Regions from separate parts of the Synechococcus sp. B60.1 genome, predicted to be linked through region 2. Evidence: predicted binding sites of a transcription regulator. Region 2 holds the regulator's gene; each other region holds the start of a gene.
The links. Region 2 encodes NtcA, which controls nitrogen genes in cyanobacteria. Its sites were predicted from a motif close to GTANCNNNNGNTAC; they were not measured.
Positions count from the first base shown of each region.

Region 1: the regulator NtcA is predicted to act here: its motif matches at 5,057-5,070, upstream of NW863_RS03235 (circularly permuted type 2 ATP-grasp protein).
Region 3: the regulator NtcA is predicted to act here: its motif matches at 13,312-13,325, upstream of urtA (urea ABC transporter substrate-binding protein).

Region 1 is NZ_JANSJN010000016.1:7,061-13,715, reverse strand. It holds gene NW863_RS03250 (hypothetical protein) at 1-1,679, shown strand, start outside; gene NW863_RS03245 (alpha-E domain-containing protein) at 1,673-2,668, shown strand; gene NW863_RS03240 (gamma carbonic anhydrase family protein) at 2,884-3,435, shown strand; gene NW863_RS03235 (circularly permuted type 2 ATP-grasp protein) at 3,445-4,905, opposite strand; gene NW863_RS03230 (gamma-glutamyl-gamma-aminobutyrate hydrolase family protein) at 5,105-5,869, shown strand; gene NW863_RS03225 (SBBP repeat-containing protein) at 5,972-6,655, shown strand, end outside.
Region 2 is NZ_JANSJN010000042.1:150-8,024, reverse strand. It holds gene NW863_RS06380 (hypothetical protein) at 176-697, opposite strand; gene NW863_RS06375 (phycobiliprotein lyase) at 710-1,264, opposite strand; gene NW863_RS06370 (S41 family peptidase) at 1,370-2,683, opposite strand; gene petB (cytochrome b6) at 2,891-3,538, shown strand; gene petD (cytochrome b6-f complex subunit IV) at 3,606-4,118, shown strand; gene leuB (3-isopropylmalate dehydrogenase) at 4,293-5,438, shown strand; gene ntcA (global nitrogen regulator NtcA) at 5,564-6,238, opposite strand; partial or broken gene NW863_RS06345 (M61 family metallopeptidase) at 6,478-7,875, shown strand, end outside.
Region 3 is NZ_JANSJN010000031.1:2,791-19,259, reverse strand. It holds gene NW863_RS05240 (GNAT family N-acetyltransferase) at 1-907, shown strand, start outside; gene NW863_RS05235 (response regulator transcription factor) at 1,056-1,730, opposite strand; gene NW863_RS05230 (rhomboid family intramembrane serine protease) at 1,892-2,638, shown strand; gene NW863_RS05225 (Uma2 family endonuclease) at 2,674-3,282, shown strand; gene NW863_RS05220 (NAD(P)H-quinone oxidoreductase subunit 4) at 3,303-4,916, opposite strand; gene NW863_RS05215 (adenosine deaminase) at 5,291-6,325, shown strand; gene mnmH (tRNA 2-selenouridine(34) synthase MnmH) at 6,253-7,452, opposite strand; gene urtE (urea ABC transporter ATP-binding subunit UrtE) at 7,582-8,334, opposite strand; gene urtD (urea ABC transporter ATP-binding protein UrtD) at 8,401-9,168, opposite strand; gene urtC (urea ABC transporter permease subunit UrtC) at 9,317-10,462, opposite strand; gene urtB (urea ABC transporter permease subunit UrtB) at 10,519-11,676, opposite strand; gene urtA (urea ABC transporter substrate-binding protein) at 11,785-13,059, opposite strand; gene NW863_RS05180 (S9 family peptidase) at 13,419-15,380, shown strand; gene NW863_RS05175 (transglycosylase SLT domain-containing protein) at 15,404-16,469, shown strand, end outside.

The sequences.
Region 1 (6,655 bases), on a different contig from region 2:
GCGGGCAGTTTTACCCCCGCTGGCTGGAGTATTCCAACTTTGGCTATGGCAACCCCACCTTTGCCTTCTATCCGCCCCTGTGTATGGTGGCCACCCTGCCCTTTCGAGCCCTGGGGCTGGACATGCTCGGCTCTTTGGTGGCCAGCATGGGCCTAGCGATGGCGGTCTTTGGGCTGGGGCTGTACCTTCTGCTGCGGCAGGTGCTTCCTTGGGCTTTGGCGTTGGTCTTGGCCCTGCTGAGCATGGCCGGCCCCTACTGGCTGGTGGATATCTACCAACGGGGAGCCATAGGGGAAGTGTGGGCCATTGCCGTCTCCCCCTGGGTTTTCTGGGCCTCGCTGCAGACGATCTGCCGGTTGCAGGCCCTTTGGCCGGTTGCGGCTTTGGCCCTGAGCTACGGCCTGCTGGCGCTGTCCCACCTGCCCACCTTGCTGGTGTTGACCCTGATTTGGCTGCCTCTGCCTTGGGTGGTGGGGGGAAGGGATCCCTTCTGGCCCAGGGTGGGGCGCTGCTACCTGGGGTTTGGGCTGGGGCTGGGGTGGACGGCGTTTTATCTGCTGTCGGCCTTCTGGGATCAGCGGCATGTCCAGGTGGATTTTGTCAACTTTACCGAGGAGTATACGCCCCACCATCGCCTGATGGTGAGCGGGCTCATGCAGCTGAAGCCGCGCTGGACAGAGCACTGGTTTGAGAGCAACCTGGTGGGGTACTGGGTTTGGATGGCGGCGGTTCTGGGAGGGGTTGGGATCCTGGTTTTTCTAGAATGGCTGGCCCGCCGGTCGGGGAGGAGTTTCTCCTGCCAGGAAAGTGGTGCTGCCGAATCTCTTGCCAGAGCCACCCTGCTCTACAGCTTGGGAGCCAGCCTGGTGGCGCTGCTGATGATGACGGATCTGCTGGCTTGGCTCTACGAGTGGGTTTTGCCCCTGCGGCGGATTCAGTTCTCCTGGCGCTGGATGGCGGTGACGGCGGTAACCGTGCCTTGGCTAGTGGGATCTCTAGCTGGGTGGGGATGGGGGCACAAGCGCTGGCGGCTCCCTTTGCTGGTGGGGCTCGGCCTGGCCATGGCAGTCCAAACCTGGCAGGGCTTGCAACTGGTGTCCAAAGCCGGCTTTGATCCGCCGCTTGTCCAAACTTTTCAAGAACTCGCTGCAGCCAAGCAGTTCCCCAACGAGCCCCAGGAGCGGCCGGGCATTGCTTTCTTGCACATGCACTGGCGCTTTCCCGATGGGCTGGCGCTGGTGGATGCGCTGGAATACCGGCCCCGCCAGGTGACGCTGCCCATGCCGCCCCCACAGGTGGATCCGCTGCTGCAGTGGCAAGGCGAGGTAGAGGATCCGGCGGCGCGGCTCCAGGTGGAAGAGTGGCGCTACGGCTACCGTCGCTTTCGGGCGCTTAACCCCACCGGTCAGGAGCAAGCTGTAGTCTTGCGCACGTTTTACTACCCCGCTTGGCGGGTACAAATTGATGGATGGTTCAGAGCTGCTGAATACAACGAGCCAGGGCTGTTGCAAGTGCGGATCCCGCCGGGGGAGCACCGCGTGGAGGTGCGCTACTTGGGCACGGCGGCGGACTGGCTGGGCTGGATCCTGACCGGCGTGGCAGGAGTGCTGCTGGTGGAGCTGCGGCGGCTGCTCCGTCTGTTGGGGTTGAGGACAACAGAGGAGGCAACACCATGTTGAGTCGCGTGGCCGATTCCATCTACTGGCTCAACCGCTACGTGGAGCGGGCCGAGAACATTGCCCGTTTTATCGATGTCAACCTAAACCTCATCCTCGACTCACCTAGTGGCACAGCTCAGCAATGGGATCCCATCATCTCCACCACTGGGGATCAGGAGCTGTTTTACCAGCGCTACGGCCAGGCGACCCAGGAAACGGTGATCCAGTTTCTGGCTTTTGATAGGGATTATCCCAACTCGATTTTTTCCTGCTTGCGGCTGGCACGGGAAAATGCCCGTTCTGTGCGGGAGATCATTTCTTCGGAAATGTGGGAGCGGGTGAATCGCTTCTACTTAATGGTGAAGGAAGCTGCTCAACAGTGGCCGCATCTGAGCCAGCTCCACGATTTCTTCACGGAAGTCAAGCTGGCCAGCCATCTCTTTGCTGGGGTGATGGATGCCACCATGACCCACGGGGAGGGGTGGCACTTTGGACAAATCGGCCGCCTTTTGGAACGGGCCGACAAAACGGCTCGCATTCTGGATGTTAAGTATTTTATTTTGCTGCCTTCTGTACAGGATGTGGGCACGCCCCTGGATGAATTGCAGTGGATTGCTCTCCTAAAGTCGGCCAGCGCTTATGAAATGTATCGAAAATACAGCCGCCAACACCGCATTAACCCTAGAGAGGTGGCCTCTTTCCTGATTTTGGATCGGCAATTTCCCCGCTCCATTCAGTTTTGTCTCATTCACGCCGATCGCTCCCTACACCAGATTACTGGAACCCCTGCTGATACTTGGCGGGATCCCAGTGAGCGGGCTTTGGGACGGCTGCGCTCTGAGCTGGATTATCTCACCATTGACGATATTATGGAGCAGGGCTTACACGAATTTCTCGACAAGTTGCAATTGCAAATGAATTACGTTGGCGATTGCATCTACGAAAGTTTCTTTGCCATTCGCCCTTTGCAGACGGCTGACCCCCCTCTGCTCCTGCAGCGCCAAGCTTAGCTGAAACCCCTCACCCCCAGCCCCTCTTCCAAAGGGATAGCCCAAGCGCTCCGCGCCGCTCACGCGACCACCCCCAGCCCCTCTCCCTTTGGGAGAGGGGGGTTAATCTCTTTCACGGCTGTTGTATGCTTGCATCTGGTCAGCTGCCGGGGCAAAGGCGGTGCAGAGCACTGGGGAAGCCGGGAATTGCCGCACCGTTACTGGCGGTAGGATTGATGGAAGTTGTTGCTGGTTGGAGAGTGGGGTTGGAGCAGCAGCCGCGAGGGATCGACCAGGCAGCCTTTGTGGCCGCCAATGCCACGCTGATTGGTGATGTGCAGCTCTCGGAAGGGGTGAGCATCTGGTACGGGGCCATTTTGCGAGGGGATCTGTCGCCGATTGTGATTGGCCGCCGCAGCAACATTCAAGACGGGGCGATCCTGCACGGGGATCCGGAGCAGCCGACCTGCATCGGCGAGGAGGTCACTGTCGGCCATCGGGCCGTCATCCACAGCGCCCACATCGAGGCGGGATCCCTGGTGGGGATTGGGGCCGTCATCCTCAATAGAGTCACCATCGGGGCGGGCAGCATGGTCGGGGCTGGAGCGGTGGTCACCCGCTCGCTGCCGCCCCGCTCTTTGGCAGTCGGGATCCCGGCCAAGGTCATCCGCACCCTGACAGACCAAGAGGTGGAGCAGTTGCGCCGCCACGCCGAGCACTATGTGGATTTGGCGCTGCAACACGCCCGTCGTTTCGCCAGATGGCCGGGCCCTGCTGCTCCGGCCTAAGCCTACCCCTCAGCAGCGGGGATCCCCGCAGAGCACCCAGGTATCTTTGCTGCCGCCCCCTTGGGAGGAGTTGACCACTAGGGATCCCTTTTTGAGGGCCACGCGGGTTAGGCCGCCGGGATGAACGTAGATCTCTTTGCCGTAGAGAATGTAGGGCCGCAGATCCACATGGCAGGGCTCCAGCCTCAGCCCCTCTCCCCAATCCACGAGGGTGGGCACGCGGGAAAGACACACGACGGGCTGGGCGATGTAGTTGCGGGGCTGGGCGCGGATTTTCTCGGCAAAAGCGGCCCGCTCCTCCGGTGTGGCCCGCGGTCCCATCAGCATGCCGTAACCGCCCGACTCATTGGCCGCCTTCACCACCAACTTGTCCAGGTTCTCCAGCACATAAGCTTGATCCTTGGGATCCCAACACAAGTAGGTGGGCACATTGGGCAAAATCGCTTCTTCTCCCAGGTAGTAGCGGATCATCTGGGGCACATAGGCGTAGATGACCTTATCGTCTGCCACTCCTGTCCCCAAGGCATTGGCAATTGCCAGCCGACCCGAGCGATAGACCTCAAACAGGCCGGGTACCCCCAAGAGGGAATCGGGGCGAAAGACCAGCGGATCGATGAAGTCATCGTCGATGCGGCGGTAGATTACATCCACCCGTTGCAGGCCCTTGGTGGTGCGCATCTGCAAATAGCCATCGGCCACCACCAAATCCCGTCCTTCCACCAGCTCCACCCCCATCTGCTGGGCCAGAAAAGAATGCTCGAAGTAGGCGGAGTTGTAGATGCCGGGGGTGAGCACCACCACTGTCGGGTTGGCCAGGTGCGGCGGCGTCAGATTGAGGAGGGTATCCAACAAGTGGCTGGGGTAGTCGTCCACCGGGCGGATCCCCATCGTGTTAAACAGCGAGGGAAAGGTGCTTTTCATCACCCGCCGGTTTTCCAGCACATAGGAAATGCCCGAGGGGCAGCGCAGGTTGTCTTCCAGCACGTACCAAGTCCCGTCCCGATCCCGCACCAGGTCGGTGCCGGTGACGTGGCACCAAATTCTCCCCGGCGGGTTGAGCCCAATACAAGGCCGCAGGAATCCTTTGGCCGTCTCGACCAGCTCAGCAGGGATCACCCCATCCTTGAGGATCTTCTGGTCGTGATAGACGTCGTCGATAAACAGGTTCAGGGCATGGATGCGCTGCTTCAGGCCCTGCTCCAGCCGCTGCCACTCAGAGGCTGAGACGATGCGGGGAATGATGTCGAAGGGGAAAATCCGCTCCGTGCCCTGGCTGTCGCCATAGACGTTGAAGGTTACCCCCATCTGAAAGAGGGCTGCCTGGGCCGCCGCTTGCCGCTGCTGCAGCTCTCCTTCTCCCAGCGAATGCAGGCGCTCAATCAGCGGGATCGCCTCAGGGCGAGGCCGACCGCGCCCCACAAACAGCTCATCGTAAAAACCTTCACCTGGGTCATAAGTATCAAAACGCACGTCGGGATCCCTCGAACCCTACCCTGTTTTACTGTGGGCGGCTCTGGATTTGCCTAGTGTGCTTCCGGCTACTTTTACGGTTATCGTGGTGGAAGTTAGGACAGGGGGTATACCGGTTGCCCCCAGTCAGCCAGAGTTGTCAAGGTTTATGGTGGCGAGCGGTACTTTCTCAGCTTTGTTGTCAATGTAGTGTAGAGAAATGAAGCGGACACCCTCTTTTGTAAATCGGCCCCTCATCGGCGTTACTACCCCCAGCCGCAACGGCCAGGGAGATTTTGTGGCGCCGGGCCGCTATGTGGATGCCCTTCGCGCTGCTGGCGGGATCCCCGTTCTTTTTCCCCCAGGCGAAAGTGAGCCACAAGCGCTGCTGGCTGCGGTAGATGGGCTGGTGTTGACAGGAGGCGGCGACCTTTGCCCCAGCACCTACGGAGAGGATCCCCAACATCCCCAGGTGCGTCACGTCAGCGCCGAGCGGGATCGCTTTGAGATGGCCTTGGCGGCAGCCGCCCTGGCGCAAGGGATCCCGGTCTTGGGCATTTGTCGAGGGATGCAGTTGCTGAACGTGGTCAGCGGCGGCAAGCTGATCCCCCATGTGCCCGACGTGTACGACGAGCTGGATCATTTCAACCCCGCCGATCGCAAGCCCGTTCGCCACAGCGTCAGCCTCATCCGCTCCACCCGCCTGCAGCAAATTGTCGGCGTCGACGCAATCTCCGTAGTCTCTTGGCACCACCAGGCTGTTTGGGGGGTGCCGGCGGGCTGGCGTTTGGCTGCCTGTTCTCCCGACGAGCTCATCGAGGCCATCGAGCACGAAACCCATCCCTGGGCCATTGCCGTGCAGTGGCACCCCGAGTTCACCTTTGAAGAGGCTGAGCATTTTCGCCTGTTTCAGGCCTTTGTGCAGGCAGCGCTGCAGTTTTCGCCGCGCCTGGCCAGCCCTGAAGCAATGCCTCAGGTTGCCTAGGGATCCTGTGCTGCTGCTGGAGAAGAGGCGGGGGCTTATCCCTCGCGATAGCCAGGGGAGAGCCCTTGCTATGCTTTGCCCAGTGCCCCCAAAAGAGGGCCTATGAGCAGGAGACAGGCACTGGCTAGAGCAGTTCTGGGTGTCTTAGCTTTTTTCGGTTTAGGTTTTGGCTGTAGTCCCAGCCCTTGGCTGCGCCAGTTTGGTACCCCTTCCTCTGACGAGGCTCGCGCCATCGCAATTGATGGAAAGGGAAATATTTGGGTGGCGGGGGTAACGGAGGGAAGCTTTTTGGGCCAAAGCTCGGCAGGGGGTGGCGATGGTTTCTTGCGCAAGTACAATGCCTGGGGCCGAGAGCTCTGGACACGGCAGTTGGGCACCCCTGCTTTAGACGAAGTTGTGGCGGTGGCAGTGGACAGGAGAGGGAACACCTGGGTGGCAGGAGTGACCTACGGCGCTTTCCCTGGCTACAGCAATGCCGGCGCAAAAGACATCTTCCTGCGTAAGCACGATCCCCAGGGTCGGGAGCTCTGGATGCAGCAGTTGGGCGGTGCTGAGCCTGACCAGGTCACTGCCATTGCCGTGGATGGCAAGGGCAATGTCTGGGTAGCCGGAAATAGCGGAGGCAAGAGCTTTGTGCGCCAATACAACGCTGACGGCAAACCGCTCTGGGTCCGCGAGCTAGGGGCCCAGGTCACTGCCCTGGCCGCCGATGGGGCAGGAAATCTCTGGATAGCCGGATTCGTCCGCGACCGCACAAGGGCTGGCAGCTTTGTCGGCCAGTATGAT
Region 2 (7,875 bases):
CTCCGCTGGTTACCTACTGTTGCCCGGGATCCGACTGGGACGCTCGCCCAGCATCTGCAGCCAAGGGTTACAGCCATCCCTATTCCCAGTATCTCTCTTCAACTCAGGGGCGACGAGGGCGGCTGTTGCTGCTTTTGGGTCAGGCGGCCTGTCTCTGCACCAACCCAGGGCTGGGCTAGGGCAGCCAGGCCATCGCCACCAGCAGAGCGAAGAGGATCCCGATCAACACCCACGTCAGCCGTTGGGTATTCAAGGGGGGAGCAGCCTCGCTGCGGCTGGGATCAGCGACTTTCGGCAGGGAAGCTGGACGGCGGAGGCGCTCATAGACCAGACGGCGTTCCCCCGGCTTGGCCTCTTCCAGGTGGCTGAGATCTGGGATTTCGAGCAACCACTCTGCTGGTCGCCGCAGACGAGGTGCCTGCCAGATGCCCAACACGTAGCGGGCCTGTTGAGCGACCTCCGGATCCGGGTTGCCCAGCAAGGTTTGCACCAAGCGGATCGCCTCCTGGCTCTCTCCAAGGGCCTCCTGGGCCAAGGCCTGCCAGAGCCGCAGCTTGCCCGCTTGCGGGTAGCGGCTTTGGGCCTGTTTCACCTGTTCCAGAGCCTGGCGGTATTGTCCCCGCTCAAAGCTGGCCTGAATCCGGGCCAAATGCTGGGGCAGGCGCAAGTCTTCGGGAGGGATCAACTCCGGCTCCACCGATAAACCCCCCTAGGTGAGCTTTTGCTCCACCCCAAACCCCACCAGCAGCAGCTCCTCTAGGGGCTGACCGTGAGGGGGGCGTTGGTAGGTGAGGATCTGCCGCAGGCGCAGGCGCGGGTTGAGCAGGGTGATGGTATCCACAGCAACGACGCGGGTGTAGGTGGTGGTCATCACCAGTTGCAGGGATTGCGGATCAAAGCGGAAGTCGGCCACCATGGGCCGCTCCTCTTCATAGGCGCGATCGCGCAGATAGTCACCTTCAAGACCACGGGCGCTCTCTCGCCGGGGCACAAACAGCATGTTCAGCTCTTGCCCCACCTCCTCTCCCTTTTCAGAGACAGTCTCAAAGGCAAGGTGGAAGCCCAAGAAGCCGTCGACGCCGTGGTTGGGGTAGTTGTTGTCCCTCAGCACCTTCTCCTTAAGCTCAGGGGTGAGGGTGCGAATGGTGAACTCCGTGCGGGAGCGCTCCACCTCCCCGCGATCCAAGTAGTGGTAGGTGCGCTCGGTGTGCCAGGCGCCAATGCAACAGTTAAAGAAGTAGTGAAATTGCTGGAGGGCGTTCATGCCAGAGCGACTGACAGCTCAACCCAATCCTAAAACGAATTGCAGACAAATAGGCCCGCCCATCCCCGCCGGAGATGATAGACCCCCCTGCCCCCCTTCCTCACCTCAGGTATTGGCTGCCGCTGGGATCCCCTGGGCCACGGCCAAAGTTGACCCCAACACCTCCAAAGCCCGCTGCAACTGCCCATCCTCAGGGCCGCCCAGGGTTTCTGCCGTTAGGGGAAGAGGGCCCTCGGCCACCATCACATCCGGCTGGATCCCTTGGCGGTGAATGTCGTGGCCGTTGGGGGTGAGGTATTTGGCAGTGGTCACGGCCAGCCCGGAGCCGTCCGCCAGCTCCAGCAGGGATTGGATCAGCCCCTTGCCGAAGGTGCGCGTTCCCACCAGTTGTGCCCGCCCGCTGTCCTGCAACGCCCCCGCCAAGACTTCGCTGGCACTGGCACTGCCCTGGTTTACTAAGACAACCAAGGGGGCTGCTGTGAGAACTTCGCCGGTGGCGGGAATGCTGTCCTGAATGCCATAGCGATCCGTCACCCGCACGATGTCGCCTTTGGGGATCCAGAAGCGGGCGATCTCAATGGCCGCCTGCAATAGCCCTCCGGGGTTGTTGCGCAGATCGAGGATGTAGCCCTGCACTCCTCGCGCTTCTGCGGCCTGGATGGCCTGACGCACTTGAGCGGCGGCATTGCCGTTAAACTGGCTGAGGCGGATGTAGGCTACCTCCCCCTGGGGCAGCTTGAAAAAACCGGTGCGCACCGGGTTGATCAGGATGGACTGGCGCACCAGCTCCACCTCCCAAATGCGCTCCTGCCGCTTCAGCCGCAGACTGACCGGAGTGCCACTGGGACCCCGCATCCGTTCGGCCACCTCGTCCAGGCTCAGGCCTGCTACTGGCACCTGATCCACCGCCAGGATCTCATCCTGAGGTTGGATCCCCGCCCGCTCGGCAGGAGTCCCCTCCATTGGGGCAATGACCCGCACCGCTCCCTGCTCGTCGATGGCAATCTGGAGGCCGACACCGCTCAGCTCCCCAGCCGTAGAAGTCTGCAGGCTGAGGTAGTGCTCCCGATCCAAAAAGCGCGTGTAGGGATCCCCCAGCGTTGCCAGCATCTCCTCAATGGCCCGGTAGGTCTCTTGCCGATCCTGGAGGGGCCGAGAGAGAAAGCGCTGCCGCACCTGCCACCAGTTCTGCCCGTTGAACTCCGGATCCACATAGGCCCGATCCACATAGGCCCAAGCCTGGGCCAGCAGTTGCTGCTCTTCCCCCCAGCGGCTGGCCTGCACCTGACAGGCGCCAAGGCTCAGGCCCGCCCAGAGCAGGCACCCCAACAACAAGACTCGGACAGCCTGGCGTAACGCCCATCCGATCCCCAACCCTCTCCAACTGCTTTCCCCAGATCTCGGCTTCTGCGCAATCATCGGAGGATCTTGACTAAGGAAGAAGTTAAGAAATACTAAGAAGCGTGAACAAGATGAGACATCAGCAGGCGTTTGGGCTGCTGGGATAGGGATCCCTGTGTCAAAGCTGAGCCCGACTTCATGATCGTGTTAACGAGTTATGTTACAGTGCTGTGTGGAGTGGGCCCGTCCCCCCCTGGATATCCAACTCTAAAAATTGCAGGCATCATGAGCAAAGTTTACGACTGGCTAGACGAGCGGCTGGAGATCACGCCTTTCGTCGATGACGCAACCGGAAAATTTATTCCGCCCCACGTTAACATCTTCTACTGCCTCGGCGGCATCACGCTGGTGTGCTTCCTCATTCAGTTTGCCACCGGCTTTGCCATGACGTTTTACTACCGTCCGACGGTGGCCGAGGCTTTTGAATCGGTCAACTACATCATGACCCAGGTCAACTTTGGCTGGCTGCTGCGCTCCATCCACCGCTGGAGTGCTTCTATGATGGTGTTGATGATGATTCTACACACCTTCCGGGTTTACCTAACCGGTGGGTTTAAGAAGCCGCGCGAGCTGACCTGGGTAACCGGTGTAATCTTGGCAGTACTGACAGTTTCCTTTGGGGTTACGGGTTACTCCCTGCCTTGGGATCAAGTGGGCTACTGGGCGGTCAAGATCGTCTCCGGCGTGCCCAGTGCCATTCCGGTGGTGGGTGATGCCCTAGTCCAGCTTATCCGGGGCGGCGAGGCCGTTGGCCAAGCCACCCTCACCCGTTTCTACAGCCTGCACACCTTTGTGTTGCCTTGGCTGACAGCGGTCTTCATGACTATGCACTTTCTGATGATCCGCCGCCAGGGCATTTCTGGACCCTTGTGATCCCAGGCCGGTTCGATCCCCAAGTTCCTCTTGCTAAGCCTTTTTACCCCAGACAAGGAGAACGGCTATGCCTGTCTCGAAGCAAGTAATAGCAACTGAGGTCATTACACGCAAAGTTGACCTGGACAACCCCAAAGTTTTGGCCAAGCTGAAGAAAAACATGGGCCACATGACCTACGGTGAGCCCGCTTGGCCCAACGACTTGCTCTTTATGTTCCCGGTGGTGATCCTAGGCACCATCGGCGTGATTGTCGGCCTGGCGGTCATGGATCCGGCGGGGGTGGGCGAGCCGGCGGATCCTTTTGCCACGCCGCTGGAAATTCTGCCAGAGTGGTATCTCTACCCCGCGTTTCACATTTTGCGCATTGCTCCCAACAAGCTGCTGGGCATTGCCCTGATGTCGGCCATTCCGGTCGGCCTTCTGTTTGTGCCCTTCATCGAAAACGTCAACAAGTTCCAGAATCCGCTGCGCCGCCCCGTAGCAACGACGGTGTTTTTGATCGGCACCCTGGTCACCCTCTATTTGGGCATCGGCGCCACCTTGCCTCTGGATAAGTGGGTCACCCTGGGCCTGTTCTAGAGAGCGGAATATCTTTTCTAGTTTTTGTGGGTTGATAGCTCTAAGTGCAGCAGGCTGATGGCCGAGCTGCACTTTTTTATTGAGATTCGGAGAACTTTCCTGGGGGACTTTTCGGCAAACCTGTGGGCAAAGGGATGGTAATATCGCTACGCACTTCTCTTACCGTGACCGCCCATGAGCGTTCCTTCCTCTGCTGCTCGAACCTATCGGATTACTGCCCTGGCCGGAGATGGCATCGGCCCTGAAATCATGCAGGTGGGGCGGGCGGTTTTGGATGCAGTGGCCGCTCAGATGGGGTTTTCCCTCCAGTGGCAGGAGGGCCTAATTGGTGGAGCAGCCTACGAAGCCACTGGGGATCCCTTGCCCCCAGAGACCTTGAAAATGGCCCAGGAGAGCGATGCTGTTTACTTGGCGGCGGTTGGCGACTTTAAGTACGACACCCTGCCGCGGGAGAAGCGTCCTGAGCGGGCTTTGTTGGGCTTGCGGGCTGGCTTGGGGCTGTTTGCCAACTTGCGCCCGGTGAAGATCTTTCCGCAACTGGTGGAGGCCTCTTCCCTCAAGCCAGAGGTGATCGCCGGGATCGACCTGGTGGTGGTGCGCGAGCTCACCGGCGGCATCTACTTCGGCCAACCCAAAGGGATCTTCACAGATGCCACGGGATCCCGGCGGGGTGTAAACACCATGGCCTACAGCGAGGCCGAGGTGGATCGCATTGCCCGCGTGGCCTTTGAACTGGCTCGCAAGCGACGGCGCAAGCTCTGCTCAGTGGATAAGGCCAATGTCCTGGAAGTGTCGCAACTGTGGCGGGAGCGGGTTACCGCCATTGCGGCTGAGTACCCCGACGTGGAGCTTTCCCACCTGTACGTCGATAACGCTGCCATGCAGTTGGTGCGCTGGCCGAAGCAGTTTGACGTCATTCTCACGGAGAACCTCTTCGGGGATATTCTTTCCGATGAGGCAGCGATGCTGACTGGATCCATCGGCATGTTGCCCTCTGCCTCTTTGGGATCCTCTGGCCCTGGGGTATACGAACCAGTACACGGGTCAGCCCCCGATATTGCCGGACAAGACAAGGCCAACCCTCTTGCCCAGGTGCTCTCTGGGGCAATGCTGCTACGCTACTCTTTGGATCAGCCCCAAGCTGCCGACCGCATCGAGCAGGCTGTCGAGGCAGTTTTGGCCCAGGGCTACCGTACCGCCGACATCTACTCGGAGGGGATGACCCTCGTAGGCTGCCGCGAGATGGGAGAAAAGATCTTGGCTGCTCTGGCCCAGCAGCAAGCCTCCCCCCAAGGATCGCCCTCAGCCGCCGGCGGTTGAGTGGGGGTTCCCTTGCTGGCGCGGCTACCCCTCTCCCAGAGGGAGGGATTGTCCCGACGAACGGTGGCACTGCTATTACTCTTTATTGGAAATTCTTGGAAACGTCCGCGGGCCAGCTTCTTCCCTTAGGCAAAGCGATGGCCAAGCTGCATCGGGTCGTGGACGGTGATCTTTTTCTTGTGGATGGAAATGTAGTTCTTCTTGCGCAGCTCCCCCAACAGACGCGTGATGGTGACACGGGTTGAGCCAATCGCTTCCGCAATAGCCTGGTGAGAGAGCTTGAGATCGATGGTGACTCCATTGGGGCCGGGCACCCCGAAGTCGCGGCAGAGGATCAGTAGAAAGCTGACCAGGCGGGATCCCATGTCGCGGTGAGCCAGTGTTTCAATCATCATCTCTGTCTGCAGGATGCGAGAAGCCAAGCTCTTGAGCAGCAGCATGGCCAGCTCAGCGTTCTCCCGCAGCGATTTTTCCACCTGTTCGATGGGCAGAGAGAGTAGCTCGACGCGGGTAAAGGCCACCGCGTGATAGAAGCGGTCGGAGCGCTGCCCCGTGATGAAGGAGAGCACCCCAAAAATGCTGTTTTCCCGCAGGAGAGCAACGGTAATTTCTTCCCCCATTTCGTAGACCCGTGAGAGCTTGACAGCTCCTTTCACCAAAAAGTAAACCCGCTCCGCCGGATCTCCAGGGAAGAAGATGGTCTTACCGCGTTCAAACGTTTCGATAACCGGAGGATGGTGAGGCCCTCCTAACTGTTTGAAGGCTGCAATCAGAGATTTTTCCGCGATGGCCACCACCATATTCGTCAACCTTTTAAAGCCAGTTTATACCTAAGATCAACCTATAAATCAGATCGGGAGATTTGGGGCGCACCGTATTCCTGTTGACTGGAAAATTACCCTAGGGGCAAGATTATCCTAAGCTAAAAGGTTCTGCCCGGATACCTTTGTAGCAGGAGCTACATTTTTAAAGTCTCGTCTCTTGTCCAGCAGCGAATCCAGGACCAGGGGCGGGGGCCGTAATCGATTGGAGGGGTTTTATGGGGATCCCGGAGGCGGCTGTGGCCACACCTTCTCAACCGAGCCGTCAGCACTTCACAGTACGGATGCCGGAGCCGGCCAATCATCTGCTGGAGGTGGAACTACTCCAAGAGGTGGATCCAGAAGCGCCTCTGCAACTGCGGCTGCCGGTGTGGACGCCGGGATCCTACCTGGTGCGGGAATATGCCCGCCATGTGCAAGAGTTTCAGGCGGCAACGGAGCAAGGGATCCCTTTGGCCTGGCGGAAGGTAGATAAGAACACTTGGGAGATCGAGCCGCCCCGCTGTTCGGCTGTGAAGGTTCGCTATCGGGTCTATGCCTATGAGCTGACGGTGCGCACCAACCATTTGGATCTCACCCACGCCTACTTCAACGGGGCGGCGCTCTTTTTCTATGTGCCCGGTCGCGAGCGGGAACCCTACACCTTGACGGTGATCCCTCCCAAGCCAGATTGGCGCATCGCCACCAGTTTGCGACCTTTGATTTCTTCTTCTGAGGATCCTGCTTCCGGCCAGTCTTTTGTGGCGGCAGACTACGACGAGCTGGTGGATAGTCCGGTAGAGGTGGGCCTGCACCAGTTGCGGTCGTTTGCAGTGGAAGGGATCCCGCATTACTTCGTGGTCTGGGGAGCAGGCACCCTGGATTTGGAGCAAGCGGTGGCCGATGCCGAGAAAATTGTCCGGGCCACTGCAGCGTTTTTTGGCGGGTTGCCCTACGACCGCTACTGGTTTATTGTGCATTTGTCGCCAGGGGGATTTGGCGGCCTAGAGCACAAGTACAGCACCACCCTTAATTATTCTGGGCTGGAGCTGCATCAGCCCCAGTCCTATCGCCGCTTTTTGGCTCTGCTGGCCCACGAGCTTTTCCATGCTTGGAACGTCAAGCGGCTGCGCCCTCTGGCTTTGGAGAAAATTAACTACAACCAAGAAAATTACGTGGACTGCCTCTGGTTTTGCGAGGGGGCAACCAGCTACTACGAAAATGTCATCTTGCTGCGGGCAGGGATCCTCAGCGCCAAAGATTTTTTGCAGATCCTGGCCGAGCAAATTGGCCGGCTGCAGCGCACTCCGGGTCGGGCCGTGCAATCGCTGCAGGAATCCAGTTTCGACGCTTGGATCAAACTCTACCGTCCCCACGAAAATAGCCTCAACAGCCAGGTTTCTTATTACCTCAAGGGCGCTTTGGTCTGCTGGCTGCTGGATCTGCACATTCGCCACCTTTCGGGGGGCCAGGGATCCCTGGACACGGCCATGCAGGATTTGTGGCAGCGCTTTGGCCGGTTTGAGAAAGGCTACACCCACCAAGACCTGCGGGAGGCCTTTGAGCGGGTAGCCGGCGCCAATCTTGGCCACTTTTTCGCTGCCTACGTGGAAGGTACAGAAGAGCTGGACTACAAC
Region 3 (16,469 bases), on a different contig from region 2:
ACTGGGAGAACGCTACTACCCTAAGCTCATTGGCATGGCTCCTTTTACGCCGGCCACCGGCTATCGCATTCTTGTCCATCCAGACTACTCGGAAGCAGAGGTGTGGCCGTCGATGCTGGCTGCTATCGATCGCTTCTGCCAAGACAACGATATTTCGGTGTTCAGCCTGCTCTATGTGGACTTAGACTGGCGGGCCCAACTGGAGGCCGATGGATTGACTCCCCGAATTACCCACAACTACCAGTGGCACAATCCCGGCTATCGCTCTTACGAAGACTTTTTGAGCCAGTTCAACGCCAACCAGCGGCGCAACATCAAGCGAGAGCGGGCCGCCATGGAAAAAAGCGGCATAGAACTCAAGATCTACACCGGAGAGGAGATCACGCCGCGCCTGCTCTCTCTCATGTACGACTTTTACAGCAATACCTGCGCTCAATTCTGGAACTGGAGCAAATACCTTAACCGCCGCTTTTTTGAGGCTCTTTATCCCAACTACCGGCAGCGGCTGGTGCTGGTAGCCGGCGAGCGAGGTTCAGAAGTGGTGGGGATGTCTTTTTGTGTTCGCAAGGGGGATCGCCTCTTTGGGCGCTACTGGGGCTGCCGGGAGGAGGTGAAGTTTTTGCACTTTAACGTTTGCTATTACGAGCCGATTGCCCTGGCCATCCGCGAAGGGATCCGCAACTTTGATCCCGGGGCTGGGGGATCCCACAAGATTCGGCGGGGATTTCCAGCCACCCCCGTGTATAGCTACCACCGTTTCTACCGCCCCAGGCTAAAACAGGTTCTGATCCCCTATCTGAACCGCGTCAACCCTCTCATGTTGGCTGAGCTGGAGAGGGTGAATCAAAACGAGGTTCCCTTTCGAGAGGATGTTTTGCCCTCTTTGTCTGCCTTGACCCAGAGATAAGGGGCCCTTTTGGGAGGTGGGAAAGGGGCGTATCTGGCTCGAGACGACTACGGAAAAATACGCTTGAACCCTAGGCTCTCTGCTCCAGAAGCAGGGAAGCTGAGGGCAGGCACGCCAGTGTCTTAGAGCGCTTGGAAGTCCTCTAGGTTTACCACTGGATAAGCTTTTTCTGAACTGCTGCCATACACATGGCAACGCGAGCGTTGATCTCATCTTCAGAGCCAAAGATATCCAGCTTCTCTTTGAGCCTTTGAATACAATTTTGTACGGTCTTTTTGCTCGTGTGGATGCGGTCAGCGATGGCCTGGTCGGTAAGAGCCTCTTTGCAGAGCAGGTTCAAGACCTCGATTTCCCGCTCCGTCAGCTTGGTCAAGCCGCGCAACTCACGGGGCATGCGCAGTTCTCCATTGAGGGCACTTTTGGCCCCCTCCAAAAACACAGTGCGCCGCTCCATTTTGTTGACTGCGGCAAATCCACCTTGGTGTTTGCTGATCAGGCCCACCAAAGGAGTCAGCAGCAGCGGCTCGCTGGAATAGGCCATTACATTCAAAGTAGGATAGTTCTCGAAAATGTGGCGCAAGAACTCTAGACCAGGTTCAGCAGACTGTTCGCCACTGGTTTGGCCGTAGAGCAAGTCGGCTACTACCAAGTCCGGCTGCTCCCGCTGCAGGCGCAGTATGGCGTCCATCGGATTGGAGACTGTGATGCATTGAGCATCTGCTGCAATCCGTTGCAGCCACTCGCAATTGTTTTGGGCGACCTCGGGATGATCCTCGACCACCAAAAACTTGAGCGGGGCAGTTCGGTTCTCGACCTCAAACATCGATCCACTCCTCCAAATCCATTGTCGGCTGTGGGGGGGACGGCTAAAACCCCTTTGCAGTTTAGGGATCCCACCGACAAGCTACCCTAGTGTAGCCTCAAGTTAGGCCTGAGAAGGCCTAGCAGGGTAGGCTAGAGGGTGATGTTAACCGGATCCCGACTGTGGTACCTCTGCAAGATCGCAACCCAACCACCCACCCTGCCTACGTTACTTATGCCCTGGTGCTTATCAACATCCTGGTTTTTGTGTATGAGCTTACCCTATCGCCGCGAGAACTGGTAGCTTTTTTCCGAGAGTGGGCGGTGGTGCCGGTGGAACTGACGGCCAGCTTTCAGGGGGAGGCCACCTCTTCGCTGCGCCCCGAGTGGGTAACGCTATTTACCTCGCAATTTTTGCATGGGGGCTTTCTCCATATTGGTGGGAACATGCTCTTTTTGTGGGTTTTCGGCAACAATGTTGAGGATCGCTTGGGGCATGTGCGCTACCTCATTTTTTACCTGACTTGTGGAGCTTTGGCCGCCCTAACCCAGTGGTTTTTCGATATGGAGTCCACCATTCCTTCGCTGGGGGCAAGTGGGGCCATTGCCGGGGTGTTGGGAGCCTATATCTTGCGTTTTCCACAAGCTGAGATCTTGACCCTGGTGCCTCTGGGCATTTTCATTACAACCATCTATGTTCCCGCCTGGGTGTTCCTGGGTTTTTGGTTTGTGCAACAGGCGTTTTATGGTATTGCCAGCTTGCAGACTCCTATCAATATTGGCATGGAAGGCGGAGGCATTGCCTACTGGGCCCATGCGGGTGGCTTTGTGTTTGGAGCTATTTTGGGGCCGCTGATGGGTTTGTTTTCCGGCAAGAGCCCCTACGACTACCAAGCCACTCTGCGACAGCGCGACAGAGATCCGTTTTGATTTGTATTCAGAGGCCAGCTTGATAGGAGCAAATTATGGTCAGTCTGTCTGCCAGGCCCCTAACTCTGGAAGAGTTTCTGCGGCAGCCAGAAACTCAGCCCGCCAGCGAATTCATTGAGGGAGAGATTATCCAGAAGCCCGTGCCACAAGGAAAACATAGCCGCCTTCAATTGAAACTGGGCAGCTTTATTAATGAAATACTGGAGCCTTCTCAGCTAGGGATGGCTTTTCCAGAATTGCGCTCCACCTTTGCCGGCTATGCAATTGTGCCCGATATCTCTGTCATTGCCTGGGATCGGATCCCTGTGGATGAGGATGGCACCATTCAAAACCTCATACCCTTTTGCCCAGATTGGGTGATCGAGATTCTCTCTCCCGATCAAAATCAAACGAAGCTGGTCAAAAAAATCTTGATTGGCTTGGCCCACGGCTGCCAGATGGGGTGGATCGTAGCTCCCGAAGAAAGGGTCGTTTTCGCCTATCCTGCCGGACAGCAGCCAACAGTGCATGAGGATCCGCAAGAGGTTATCCCCGTTCCCGCTTTTGCCCAAACGATCCAACTGACGGTCGGAACGTTGTTTGGCTGGATGCGAGTTCAAGGCGGCGAAAGCCGCAAGCCCATTGGAGAAAAAAGCCAAGGCTAGCTACACCGGCTTCCCTCTCCTCAATTTGGCTCAGTGTTGTAAAGGGCAGGGGCTTGGGCAACCGTCGCTCCGAGGGAGGAGAGTTCCTGGCGCAGCAAGGCCACCAGGGCATTGGTGGACTGGTCGTAGAGGCTAGTGACCAGCTTGGGATAAAACCCGATGCCGATGATGGGGATGAGCAAACAGGCAATGATGAACACCTCCCGCGGCTCGGCATCCACCAGTTCCTCGTGTTCGGTCAGCTCTTTGTTTTCCGGGCCGAAGAAGATCTGACGCAACATCGACAGCAGGTAGATAGGAGTCAGGATCACGCCAACTGCTGCCAGGAACACCACCACCAGCCGGAAGGGGAGAGAGTAGGCATCGCTGGTGGCCATGCCGATAAACACCATCAGCTCAGCCACAAAGCCGCTCATGCCAGGCAGGGCCAGAGAGGCCAGTGAGCAAGCGGTAAACATCGAGAAAATCTTGGGCATCTTCAGGCCAACGCCGCCCATTTCCTCCAGCTCCAACGTATGGGTGCGGTCGTAGGTGGCCCCCACCAAGAAGAACAGGCTGGCCCCGATCAGCCCGTGGGAGATCATCTGCAGCATGGCGCCGCTCATGCCGATCTCCGTCAGGGATCCGATACCGATGAGGACAAAGCCCATGTGGCTGATGGAGGAGTAGGCAATCTTGCGCTTGAGGTTGCGCTGGGCAAAGGAGGTGAGGGCAGCAAAGATGATGTTCACCACCCCCAGCACGATTAAGACCGGCGCAAAGTAGAGATGGGCATCCGGCAGCATGCCCGCGTTCATGCGCATTAGGGCATAGCCCCCCATCTTGAGCAGGATCCCGGCCAGCAACATGTGAACCGGCGCTGTGGCCTCGCCGTGGGCATCGGGCAGCCAGGTGTGCAGGGGGAAAATGGGCAGCTTCACCCCATAAGCAATCAGGAAAGCCCCATACATCAGCAACTGGAAGCTCAGCGGATAGGCCTTGTGGGCCAGATCCGTCATGTCAAAGCTGATGGGATCCCCGTAGAAGGCCATGGCCAAGCCCGCCACCAGGATAAACAGCGAGCTGAGGGCGGTGTAGAGGATGAACTTGGTGGCCGCATAGAGGCGGTTGTATCCCCCCCAGATGGAGAGGAGCAAATACACTGGGATCAGCTCCAGCTCCCACATCAGGAAGAAGAGCAACATGTCCTGCACGGCGAACACCCCAATCTGCCCGCCGTACATGGCCAACATCAGAAAATAAAACAAGCGCGGCTTGAGGGTGACCGGCCAAGCGGCCAAGATGGCAAGCGTGGTAATAAAAGCCGTGAGCAGAATGAGCGGCATCGAGAGGCCATCGGCCCCCACCGACCAGCTCAGCCCCACCTGCGGCACCCAGGTGTAGCGCTCCAGCAGTTGCAAGCCCGTTTGACTAGGGTCGTAGCCGACATAAAAGCCGGCCAGCAAAATGACCAGGTCGGTGACTGCGATGAACAGGGCAAACCAGCGGATCCGCTCCGCCAACTTCTGCGCGTAAGCGCGGGTGGTAGGATCCCCAGCCGGCGCCGGGATCAACGGAATAAAGAGGGCGGCCACCACCGGATAGACGATGACTGTGGTCAGCCAGGGAAATTCGTGCAAGCTGGGCAGCGCCATGAAGATAACCTCGTTACGCTAAGTTCATGCCACACCCTTCCAGGGGGATTGCCGTCGGCTACAGCCAACAGCCCTTTACTAGAATCGCTCCTGAGTATCTTTGCTCAGCAAACCTTCAAAACTATCTCTATCTTAAGGCTCTTTATCTAGTTTGCCGGGATCCCTGGCCGGGCCCGACCAGGATTCAAGCATTGACCTGGTCCTCAAACCTGGCTATTGGAAACCTCATCACCTGGTTCCCGGCTAGCTGACCCTGCGCAATCGCGCCTGGACAAGACCGCTGCTGTTGGATAACAGTAGAAATAGTACTTAACAACCAAGCCAAGTCCGCCTCTGGCGGACGGTGAGGGGGGGCCTGGGGGAAGCTTTGAAGTATGGCACTGCATGCGGAGTTACACCGCCACCTAGGCGGTTCAGTCGTTCCTAGGATTTTGTGGCGCTACCTACATCGCCAGGGATCCCCTCTGGCAGAACGCTTTCCCGACTACGCCGAGTTTGAGGAGTTCTACACCCGCCCGCGCAACACCCTTGAAGATTACTTGGAGCTGCACACGCTGGTGGAACAGGTGCAAACCCTGGAAAGCTTACCCTATTTCATCTACCGTCTGCTACGGGGGGCCTATGTTTTTGAGGATCTGGCCTATCTAGAAATTCGCTACACCCCCTATCTGCGCACAGATCCCAGCTTGGACGAGGCGGATCGCCTCAAGCAGATGCGCCAAGTTATCGAAACGGTAGGGCAGGCCAGCCAGCAGCGGGAATATCCCATCGTCACCACCCAGATTGTGTGTTTGCACTCCCGCCTGCCCAGCCACATCAACCGCGCCATGGTGGAGGCCGCCGCCGAGTCGGAATACGTGTCTGCCATCGACCTGGCGGGGGGAGACAAGGCCTACGGCGAACGCATGGACGAGTGGATTGAGCTGTTCAAATATGCCCTGGCCCGTGGCCTCAAAACCACTGCCCATCTCTATGAGACTTTGGATGGCTGTTACCCAGAGCTGCTGCCCTACGTCTCGCGGATTGGCCACGGGATCCAGATCCCTCTCCACTACCCAGAGCTGCTGCCAGAGCTGGCGCGGCGCGGCCAATGTCTGGAGGTCTGTCCCACCACTTACCTGAAGACGGGGACACTACCCAGCTTGGAGCCCCTCAAAATCGTCTTCGACCGCTGCTTCGACGCGGGGGTAGATATCGCCATCTGCACCGACAACGCTGGCCTACACAACGTGCGCCTGCCGTTTGAGTACGAGAACCTGCTCACCCACGACATTATTGATTTCGAGCAGCTCAAGCACTGTCAGAAGGCGGCTTTTCGTCACGCTTTTGCCTGGCCCTACAAAGAGCACCCGGCCTCGCTGCTGTCGGAGCTGCAGCAGTCAGCCTCGAAGTCCCTAGTTTCCCTCTGAGAGGGGCAGACAGGACTTTGCTTGACATTTCCACCGGCAGACTTGGTCGCGCTTGCCCGGCGAGGGCTGGCGCAGCTCAAAACGACATCCCCCCTGAGTCGGGCAGCGGCCTCCTGTAGGCTGGTCTCAGAAAGGTCAGGCAGCTCAAGGCGAGCGCGGATGCGGTTAAAGTGTTGCTGCAGGCCGTGGCGATAGGTGGGATCGTAGTGCTGCTCCAGCAACTCCTGCACAAACTGCGGCCAGTCTTGGGCGTCGATGAGCTCAAACCAGCGCTGCAGGCGCGCTTGGCTATGGCGGGCTTTTAGGGATAACAGTTTCTCCTTGAGTGCCTGGGGATGGGCTATCCAGTGGGGATAATGGGCAATTATCCCCTTCACTCGCTCTTCCAAAGGCAATCGCACTTCCACGCAATCGGCTTGGGTGAGGGCCTGCCAAAGGGCAGGGGGCAGGTGGAGCTGGCCCACCTTGGCACTCTCAGCTTCCACCCAGACCGGCTTAGCTGGATCCCACTGGAGAAAAACCTGCACCAGTTGACTTTCAAAGCTCTTCTGGGTGGGCTGCGGCATCCCCCACTCCGCTCCCAGCACGGATCCGCGGTGGTGGGCCAGCTTTTCCAGATCGAGGACTTGGGATCCCTGGCGCTGCAGGTGGTGGAGCAATTGGGTTTTGCCGCTTCCCGTCGGCCCGCAGAGGACGCGGTAGGTAAACTCCTGGGGCAAGCTCTGCAGTTGCCGGCGCACCCAGGCGCGGTAGGTTTTGTACCCCCCTTGCAACACTGTGACCTGCCAGCCCACCTGGGACAACACCAGCGCCAAGCTGGCCGAGCGCTGCCCTCCCCGCCAGCAGTAGATGAGGGGGTGGTAGTCCCGGCTCTTGTCGGCAAAGTGGGTCTGCAGGTGGCGGGCGATGTTCTGGGCCACCAGGCTGGCTCCTCGCTTGCGGGCCGTAAAGGGATCCACCTGCTTGTAGAGGGTGCCCACCTCTGCCCGTTCTGCATCGTCAAGCACAGGCAAGTTAATGGCCCCCGGCCAATGGTCTTCAGCAAACTCTGCCGGCGAGCGCACGTCAATGATTTCGCTGTAGGTGTGCAGCCAAGGTTCGGCAGTGACGTGAATGGGGGCAGCCACAGACGCAGCGAGGAGGGAGTGGACTGAGTTCTCTCTTGCTCGATCCTGGCAGATTTCTAGGGTTGTTGCTTAAGGGGATCCCTGGGCCTGACAAGAGTTGCACCGCTCGGCTCCTCCTCCAGGCTAACCTCAGAGGGAGAGATAGGATCGCACTTTTTCCTCGTCCATTTGGTCAGTCGGCCCTTCCATAACGAGGGATCCATTTTCCATGAGGTAAAAGTAATCGGCCAAGCTTTGAGCAAACTCAAAGTACTGTTCTACCAGCAACACCGCAACGCCCCGCTCTTTTTGGATGCGGGCAATGGCTTCTTCGATCTCAATGATGATAGAAGGTTGGATCCCTTCTGTGGGTTCATCCAGGAGTAAAAGTTTAGGCTCTGCCACCAAAGCTCTGGCAATGGCCAATTGCTGCTGCTGCCCACCGCTCAAATCTCCACCGGGACGCTTCAGAAAAGAACGTAAAATCGGGAATAAGTCATAGACAAACTCAGGTATAGCCCGTTCTTTGCCCGGTGCTGCTTCTAACCCTACCAGCAGGTTCTCCTCAACCGTTAAGCGAGGAAAGATCTCCCGGCCTTGGGGCACATAGCCAATGCCAGCGCGAGCCCGCCAGTTGGGTGGGTAATGATTGATGGGTCGGCCCTCAAAGAGAACTTTACCTGTACAGTCTTTGAGAAGCCCCATTAGGGCTTTAAGCGTGGTAGTTTTGCCCATGCCGTTGCGACCCAGAAGGCAAACTGCTTGGCCGGGAAGGATCTTGAAAGAAAGATCTCTCACAATTAAACTTTGCCCATAATAAGCTCTCAGGTTACAGACTTCCAGCAAAGGCTGAGATCCACTTTGAGATAGATTTTGCGCTTTGGTGGCGTTTTCCGTATTCATAGGCTTGGATATAGAGTTGGTTAATTGGACGGTCAACACAGATCTCCCCTTCTCCCCTGTTTTCGTTTAGCCTCTGGCTTTGTGGGATCCAAGATAGACCTCGATAACTCGCGGGTCGTTCTTCACTTCCTCAAAGCTACCCTCGCACAACACTGCTCCTTGGTGTAAAACAGTAACCTTGCGAGCAATTTGCCGGACAAATACCATGTCATGCTCAATCACCAAAATGGTGTGATTTCGAGCTAAGGATTGAATTAACTCTCCCGTAGCCTCTGTTTCTTTATCCGTCATCCCGGCCACGCATTCATCAAGCAGCAGCAGATCCGGATCCTGGGCAATCACCATGCCAATCTCCAACCATTGCTTTTCTCCATGGGAGAGCAGCCCTGCCGGGATCCGATCCTTACGGCTCAGGCCGATGGTTTCCAGGAGAGCATCAGTCTTTTCTCGCAAGCGCTTTTTGCCAAATAAGGTGGAGAAAACACCCTTGTGAGGGTTGAGAGAGAGCTCCAAATTTTCTCGCACGCTCAGGTTTTGGTAGACCCGCGGCGTTTGGAACTTGCGACCAATACCCAAGGCAGCGATTTCGTGCTCCTTGAGCTTAGCCAGATCTTTTCCTTTAAACAGCACTCGCCCTCGAGTAGGCTTGACCTTGCCTGTCAACACATCGAGGAAGGTAGTTTTGCCCGCTCCATTGGGGCCGATCACCACCCTTAACTCCCCTTCTTCCAAAGAGAAGTTCAGCCCGTCCAAAGCCTTAAAGCCATCAAAGCTGACGGTGAGATCCTGAGTTTGTAAAATTTGCCGGGTAGTGGTGGGAGCTGCTGTAAGCATAGGGATCACGTCCAAGAACGGAAAGGCCAGAGGACGAGTAGGATTCTCAGCCCATCGAACAAGAGAGGACACTTGGCATCGTTATCTCACCCATTGGGATCCTCTTACTCTGAAGTTGTACCTTGCATAGGGGGATACTGGCACGGATTTAGGCTGGAGAAATATTGGCCAAACGCCGGCGCCAAAGCTGGAAGGTAACCCAAAGCTGCCTGCCCCGGGTGCGCACCCAGCCCACCAAACCATCCGGCAACACCAGTACCACCAGCAGGAACAATCCCCCCTGGAAAAACAGCCAAATTTCTGGGAAATTTTCGCTCAGCAAACTCTTGGCAAAGTTTACCAACAAAGCCCCGACCACTGCCCCCACTAAACTGGCCCGACCACCCACCGCCACCCAGATCACCATTTCAATGGAGAAGGGAACGGCCATGGCATTGGGAGAAATGATGCCAGTTTGTAAGGTAAACAAAGCCCCGGCGATCCCTGCCAGCGCAGCCGAGATGGCAAATACCAGCACCTTAAATCCGGTGGGATCGTAGCCAGAGAAACGAACCCGCGGCTCATCATCTCGAATGGCTACCAGGATTCGACCAAACAAGCCACTGGTAAGCCAACGACAGAGAAGGTAAGCCAAAACAACGGTTAAAACCGTGGCCACATAGACAGCAAAGCGCATCTGGGAAGAGTTGACATCCAGGCCAAATAACGTCTGGAAATTGGTCAGGCCGTTGGTGCCGTTGATTAAGCGCTGTTGCCCGTTGAAGAAGTTGAAGAAAATGATTGTGGTGGCCTGAGTCAGAATAGAAAAATAAACTCCTCGGATGCGATTTCTCACCACCAAATACCCCAGAGCTGCTGCCACCAAAGCCGGGATCAAGACAATAGCAATAGCCGTAAACGGAAACGAATAAAAAGGGTACCAAAACCAGGGCAATTCCGTTACCCCATAGAGGCTGAAAAACTCCGGTATCTTTCCCTCTGGCAGTTGCAACTTGAGGTGCATCCCCAAAGCATAGCCCCCCAAGGCAAAGAACACCCCATGCCCCAGACTCAGCATGCCGGTATAGCCCCAGATAAGGTCGATCCCCAGGGCAACAATGCTCAATGCCAGAAATCGCCCCAACAAGTTCAGCCGAAAACCCGACAACACAGTTGGGGCCACCAAGATCAAAGCCAGCGCCAGGCCAATGAGGAGCCCAACTTCCCACAGGAGCTTGCGGGCAGGACTGGGATCCCGACCGGTGGCAAGAATGGCCTCTTCACGATCAGCGGGGGGGAGATGAGCCAGTTTCATGGGCGGTGTGGGGGGATGGGGAATACGGCTAGAAAGATTCGCTCAAGAGGGCTGTCCTAGGCATCCACCATGCGACCTTTTTCGGGGAAAAGGCCGCGGGGGCGCACCTGCAAAAAGGCCACAATTAAGGCAAAGACCATCACCTTAGCCATGCTGGTGGTGGCAAAAAAGTTGAGGGTATCGGTCAGGATCGGCACGTTGGGAAAGATCAAAGCCAGCGTCCCGGAACCGATGACAAAGTTGGCAATTCCGATCCCCAGTGCCGCCACAATGCTGCCCAGGAGCTTGCCCACACCCCCCACGACAACCACCATGAAGGTATCCACGATGTAGTTCTGGCCGGTATTGGGCCCCACGGATCCCAGCAGGCTGACGGCCACGCCGGCTACTCCTGCCAGACCCGAACCCATGGCAAAGGTGAGAGCATCCACCGTTTGCGTGGAGATCCCGACACAAGCGCTCATGGCCCGATTTTGGGTGACGGCGCGGATGCGCAACCCCCAGCGGGTGCGTTGCAAGAAAAAGTACAGCCCCAGGATACAGACAACGGTGAGGGCGATGATGAACAGGCGAGTATTGGGCAAAAACAGGTTGCCCACCGGGATCCCACCCCGCAGCCAGCGAGGAGCGGTCACGTCTCTATTTTGGGCCCCAAACCAGGGCTGGGTGACGGCCAGGGCATAGGTTTGGGCCAGAACCCGCCCGCCTACTGCCACAATGGCCGTAGAAAGCACCAACAACAACGTCAGCACCCAGCCTTTGAGGCGCGGCCAATCGGCCCGTTTTGCCAAGAGCCACCAGCCGCCAAAAAAGAGCACCGCAAAGGCCCCCAAGCGGAAAGCCAACACCCAATTGACGCTGCGCACGAACTGCTGCAGGATCAGGCTCACGCCCCAGGTGGCCAAAAGGGTTTCCAGCGGCCGCCCATACAAAAAGCGAATCACCCCCCGCTCCAGAGCCAGACCCGCCAGGGCCGTGACGACAAAAGCGGCAACCAAGGCTGGAAAGATATACAGATCCCGCCAGGGATCCCCCAATTGTCGGAAGGCATTTTGCACCACAAAGGTGGTGTAGGCCCCCAACATCATCAGCTCCCCATGGGCCATATTGATCACCCCCATGAGGCCGAAGACAATCGCCAGGCCCAGAGCGGCTATCAGCAAAACGGTGCCAATACTGATGCCGTTAAACAAGCTATCCAAAAGCAAGGTCATCGGCAGGGGATCCTCCTTCTTTACCCGTTGACTGGGGACGCGCTTCCAACTCCAGGACGGGATCCCCAACTCACCCGCAAGGGATCCCGCACCCAGCGCTCAACAGGGCTAGCTGACTTTGAAGCGACCGCCTTTGGCCGGATCCGACCAGTCGCAGGCAAAGCCCTTGGTTTCCGCCACAAACTGGTTCCAGGGCTGTGGCTCCACAGCGTCTGTAGAAAAGATGACATCAAACAGCCCATCAGAGCGCACCTGGCCGATCCGCACGTACTTGGTCAGGTGGTGGTTGGTGTTCATCGTCACCAGACCCTCTGGGGCATCAAAGGTTTGGCCGTAGGCTGCTTGGCGCACCGCGTCGATCTCCACGGTTCCCGCTTTTTCCACCGCCTGCTTCCAGATGTAAACCATGATATAGGCCGCTTCCATCGGGTCGTTGGTGACGCGGTTTTGGCCGTATTCTGCCTTGAAGGCTTCCACAAACTTCTTGTTGGCAGGCGTATCCACCGTCATGAAGTAGTTCCAGGCAGCGTAGTGGCCTTCTAGGAACTCGGGGCCAATCGCCTGCACCTCTTCTTCGGCAATGCTGACGGACATAGAGGGATAGCGATCCGGCTCCAGACCGGCTGCTTTCAGTTGCTTAAAGAAGGCCACATTGCTGTCGCCATTCAGGCTGTTGTAGATCACGCCGCCGTTGGGAAGAGCGGCACGGATTTTGCTGATAATGGGAGTCACTTCGGTGTTGCCCAGAGGCAGGTAATCTTCTCCCACAACCTTGCCGCCCAGGGCCTCTAACTGGGCCTTGATGATGGTGTTGGCCGTGCGGGGGAAGACATAGTCGGATCCCACCAGGAAAAACTCTTTGCCCTTGTTCTTGAGCAGCCATTCCACAGAAGGCTCGATCTGCTGGTTGGGGGCAGCGCCGGTGTAGAAGATGTTTTTGGAGCACTCTTGTCCTTCGTACTGTACGGGATACCAGAGCAGGTGTTGCTTGGATTCAAATACCGGCAAAACTGCCTTGCGGCTGGCCGAGGTCCAACAGCCGAATACTGTTGCCACCTTGTCCACATCGATCAATTTGGTGGCTTTCTCGGCAAAGGTTGGCCAATCGGAGGCGCCATCCTCGATGATGGGCTCGATCTGCTTGCCCAAAACCCCACCGGCGGCATTGATCTCTTTAATGGCTAGCTTTTCCGCATCCACCACACTGGTTTCCGAAATGGCCATCGTGCCGCTGAGGGAGTGCAAAATGCCAACGCGAATAGTCTCTCCCTGAGCATAGGCAGGCACAGACCGCTTCACCCAGATCTGCGGCCCTAAGGCAGCGCCGGCTCCGGCCAGCGCGCCCATTTTCAGCACTTGACGACGATTAAAAGATTGAGCCATCGGTAAACTCCGAAACGAGGTGAGTGCAAAGGGTGTAGCGAAGTGTGGTTACAGCAGCCTGGCTAACGGGGGGAAGCACTCAGCTCATCACCTTGCCCATGGATCAGCTTGCCCAACTGCGCTCGGCTGAGGTTTTCACTAATGCCTTCCCAACATCAACAGGGGGAAAAGCCAGTTCTGCAGTCGAGAGAGCGTCGTGCGCCCCTGTTGCCTCGACGTGTTTTATCAAACCCATTCAGCCAGGAAGAAATTGTGTTGTGAGATACTTTTTTCCAGAATCTGAGCCTGTTCTCGCCAAGCTCCCAGGGATCCCTTGCTCTCGGCATAATGGAGATTTCGAGGTTGAAAATTGATGGCTTATGGTGCAACAGGCTGGCTATGGATCTTGGCGATCCCCAATTACCGCTGACCTGGTGGTGGCCGGATCCCTGCGCCTGGGGCAACCGGCTTGGGACAAGGGGGATCTCTACTGGACGGAGGGCCGTCCGCAGGAGAAGGGGCGCAACGTACTGATGCGGCGAGCTGCCGACGGGACGGTGCAGGAACTGACGCCAGCACCCTTCAACGTGCGCACGCGGGTGCATGAGTACGGCGGCGGCGCCTACTGGGTCTCCGAGGGGGTGGTGTACTTTTGCAACTTTGCCGATCAACGGCTCTACCGCCTGCTGCCGGGGTTGGCTCCCCAGCCCCTCACCGAGCCCGGCCCCTACCGCTATGCCGACGGGGTGGTGGACAGGAGGCGCCGGCGCATCCTCTGCGTGCGCGAGGATCACAGCCGCCAGGGAGAGCCAGAAAATACGCTGGTGGCCATCGATCTAGAAAGCGGATCCCAGCAGGTTTTGGCCAGGGGCCACGATTTCTACGCCAGCCCGCAACTGAGCCCAGACGGTCAGACCCTGGTGTGGCTGGTCTGGGATCACCCCCAGATGCCCTGGGACGGCACGGAGCTGTGGCGGGCGGAAGTGGCTCCTGACGGCAGCTTGGGAGAACCCCAGAAACTTGTTGGCGGCCCGGCTGAGTCCATTTTCCAACCCCAGTGGTCGCCGCAGGGGGAGCTTTACTTTGTTTCCGACCGCAGCGGCTGGTGGAACCTCTACCGCTGGGATCCCTCGGGGCCGATTCCCCTCTGTCCTATGGAAGCAGAGTTTGGGGAGCCCCAGTGGGTGTTTGGCCTGAGCACCTACGGCTTTTGTGGGGATGGGCAAATCCTGGCCATCTATCGGCAGGAGGGGCTCTGCCACCTGGCCCTTTTGGATCCGCGTTCAGGACGGCGGCAGGAGCTCCCCCTGCCCTACACCGAGCTCCACAACCTTCAAGTTAGCGGCGAAAAAGCTGCCTTCCTGGCCGGATCCCCCAGCGAAGCCATGGCCTTGGTCGGTCTGGACTTACCTTCTGGCCAATTGGAGGTGGTGGCCCGCTCTAGCAGCGTGGCAATAGATCTGGAGTATTTGTCGATCCCTGAGCCCATCACCTTTCCCACTTCTGGCGGGACAGTGGCCTACGGCTTCTTCTATCCTCCCAAGAACCGCGACTTTGTGGCCCCTGCCGGCGAAAAGCCGCCCCTGCTGGTGAAAAGTCACGGCGGGCCCACGGGAGCAACAGCAGCCGTGCTTGACCTGGGGATCCAGTACTGGACCAGCCGCGGGATTGCCGTTCTGGATGTCAACTACCGCGGCAGCAGCGGCTATGGACGGGCCTACCGGGAGGCCCTCAAGGGCCAATGGGGCCTTGTGGACGTGGAAGATTGCATTGCTGGAGCCCAATTCTTGGCCCAGCAGGGCCGGGTTGACGGCGAGCGATTGCTCATTCGCGGCAGCAGTGCCGGCGGCTACACGACCCTGGCAGCTTTGACGTTTCACAGGGTTTTCCGCGCCGGCGCCAGCTACTACGGCATCAGTGACCTAGAAGCGCTGGCCCGAGAAACTCACAAGTTTGAGTCCCACTACTTGGAGAGCTTAATTGGCCCCTACCCCCAACGGCAGGATCTCTACCGAGAGCGCTCTCCCCTCCACCACCTAGAGGGTCTCAACTGCCCGATCATTTTCTTTCAAGGCCTGGAGGACGCCATCGTTCCTCCCAACCAAGCAGAGAAGATGGTAGCTGCCCTGAAGGCCAAAGGGATCCCGGTGGCCTACGTGCCCTTTGAGGGAGAGCAGCACGGCTTCCGCCAGGCGGCCAACCTCAAGCGGGCGCTGGAGGCAGAGCTTTACTTCTACGCCCAGATCCTGGGGTTTCCCCTGCCAGAGCCCCTCGAGCCAGTTCCCATCGCCAACTGGAGTCCTCCCTGCCCTGGCTCGGCGCCTCCTCGTTGGGTATCGTAGTCAAGGAGCTGGGGGAGGGAGGCATGGGGAGCCTAACCAGCAACCTCTGGAGGCAATGGGTGGCCGCGGCCTTAGCAGCAGGCGGAGTCCTGGGCGGTGCCCTCTGGGGCTTTTACACTTCTTCCTGGGCAGAACCCGTTGAGATGGCGGCGGTGCCGCCGGCATCCCTAAGCGCGACTTCTGGCGCTGCCTTTTTGCGCGCCTACAAAGCCCTCCAGGGCGGCCAAGCCCAAGCGGCCTTGGAGTCCTTGCAAGGCTTGGAAGAGAAGCTGCCAGTTCTCACTGATGAAATTTGGAAGCTCAGGGCCCAGGCCTATGAAAAGCTGGGGGATCGAGAAACTGCCCGCCAAATCTGGTGGCCCAAGATCTTGCGGGAGTACCCCCACAGTCCTGTAGCCGCCTATGCCCTGTGGGGAATGGGCCAGGTGGAGCAACTGCGACGGCAATTTCCCACTCACCCCTTGACTGCTCGCGCCCTCCAGCACTTGCTGCAGCAGCATCCCGACCGCTACGACCTGCTGCGGGATCTGGCCCAACATCACCCGCAAACCCCTGGGTTAACGCCCCTCTTGGATCGCTGGCGCCAAGCCCAGGAGGGATCCCTCACAGCCTCCGACTGGCAGATCCTGGCCGATGCCTACTGGGAGCAGCGGGAGTACGGCAAAGCCGCCCGCGCCTACAAACACGCCCCTGCTACCCCCCAAAACCTCTACCGCCAGGGCCGCAGCCACCAGATCTCGCGGGAGTTTCCCCAGGCCAGGGCCGCCTACCAAGCGCTGCTGGCGCAATTTCCCGAGGCTGCCGAGGCCTCCCTCACCCAGCGTCGCCTGGCCGAGCTGAGCGACCTGCCGACAGCCCTTCAGTTGCTCCGACAGGTGGGATCCGGCTCGAATCCAGAGGCCCCAGAGGCCCTGCTCAGCCTCAGCCAGCTTTATGAACGCAACGACAGCCCGCAGTCGGCCCAGGCGGTGCGGCAGACCCTTTGGGAGCGTTTCCCGGCCAGCGAAGCAGCGGCCAACGCCGCCTGGACGGTGGCTTGGCGCCAGGCGCAAGCGGGCAATCTCAGCCAAGCCATTGCTCTGGCCCAGC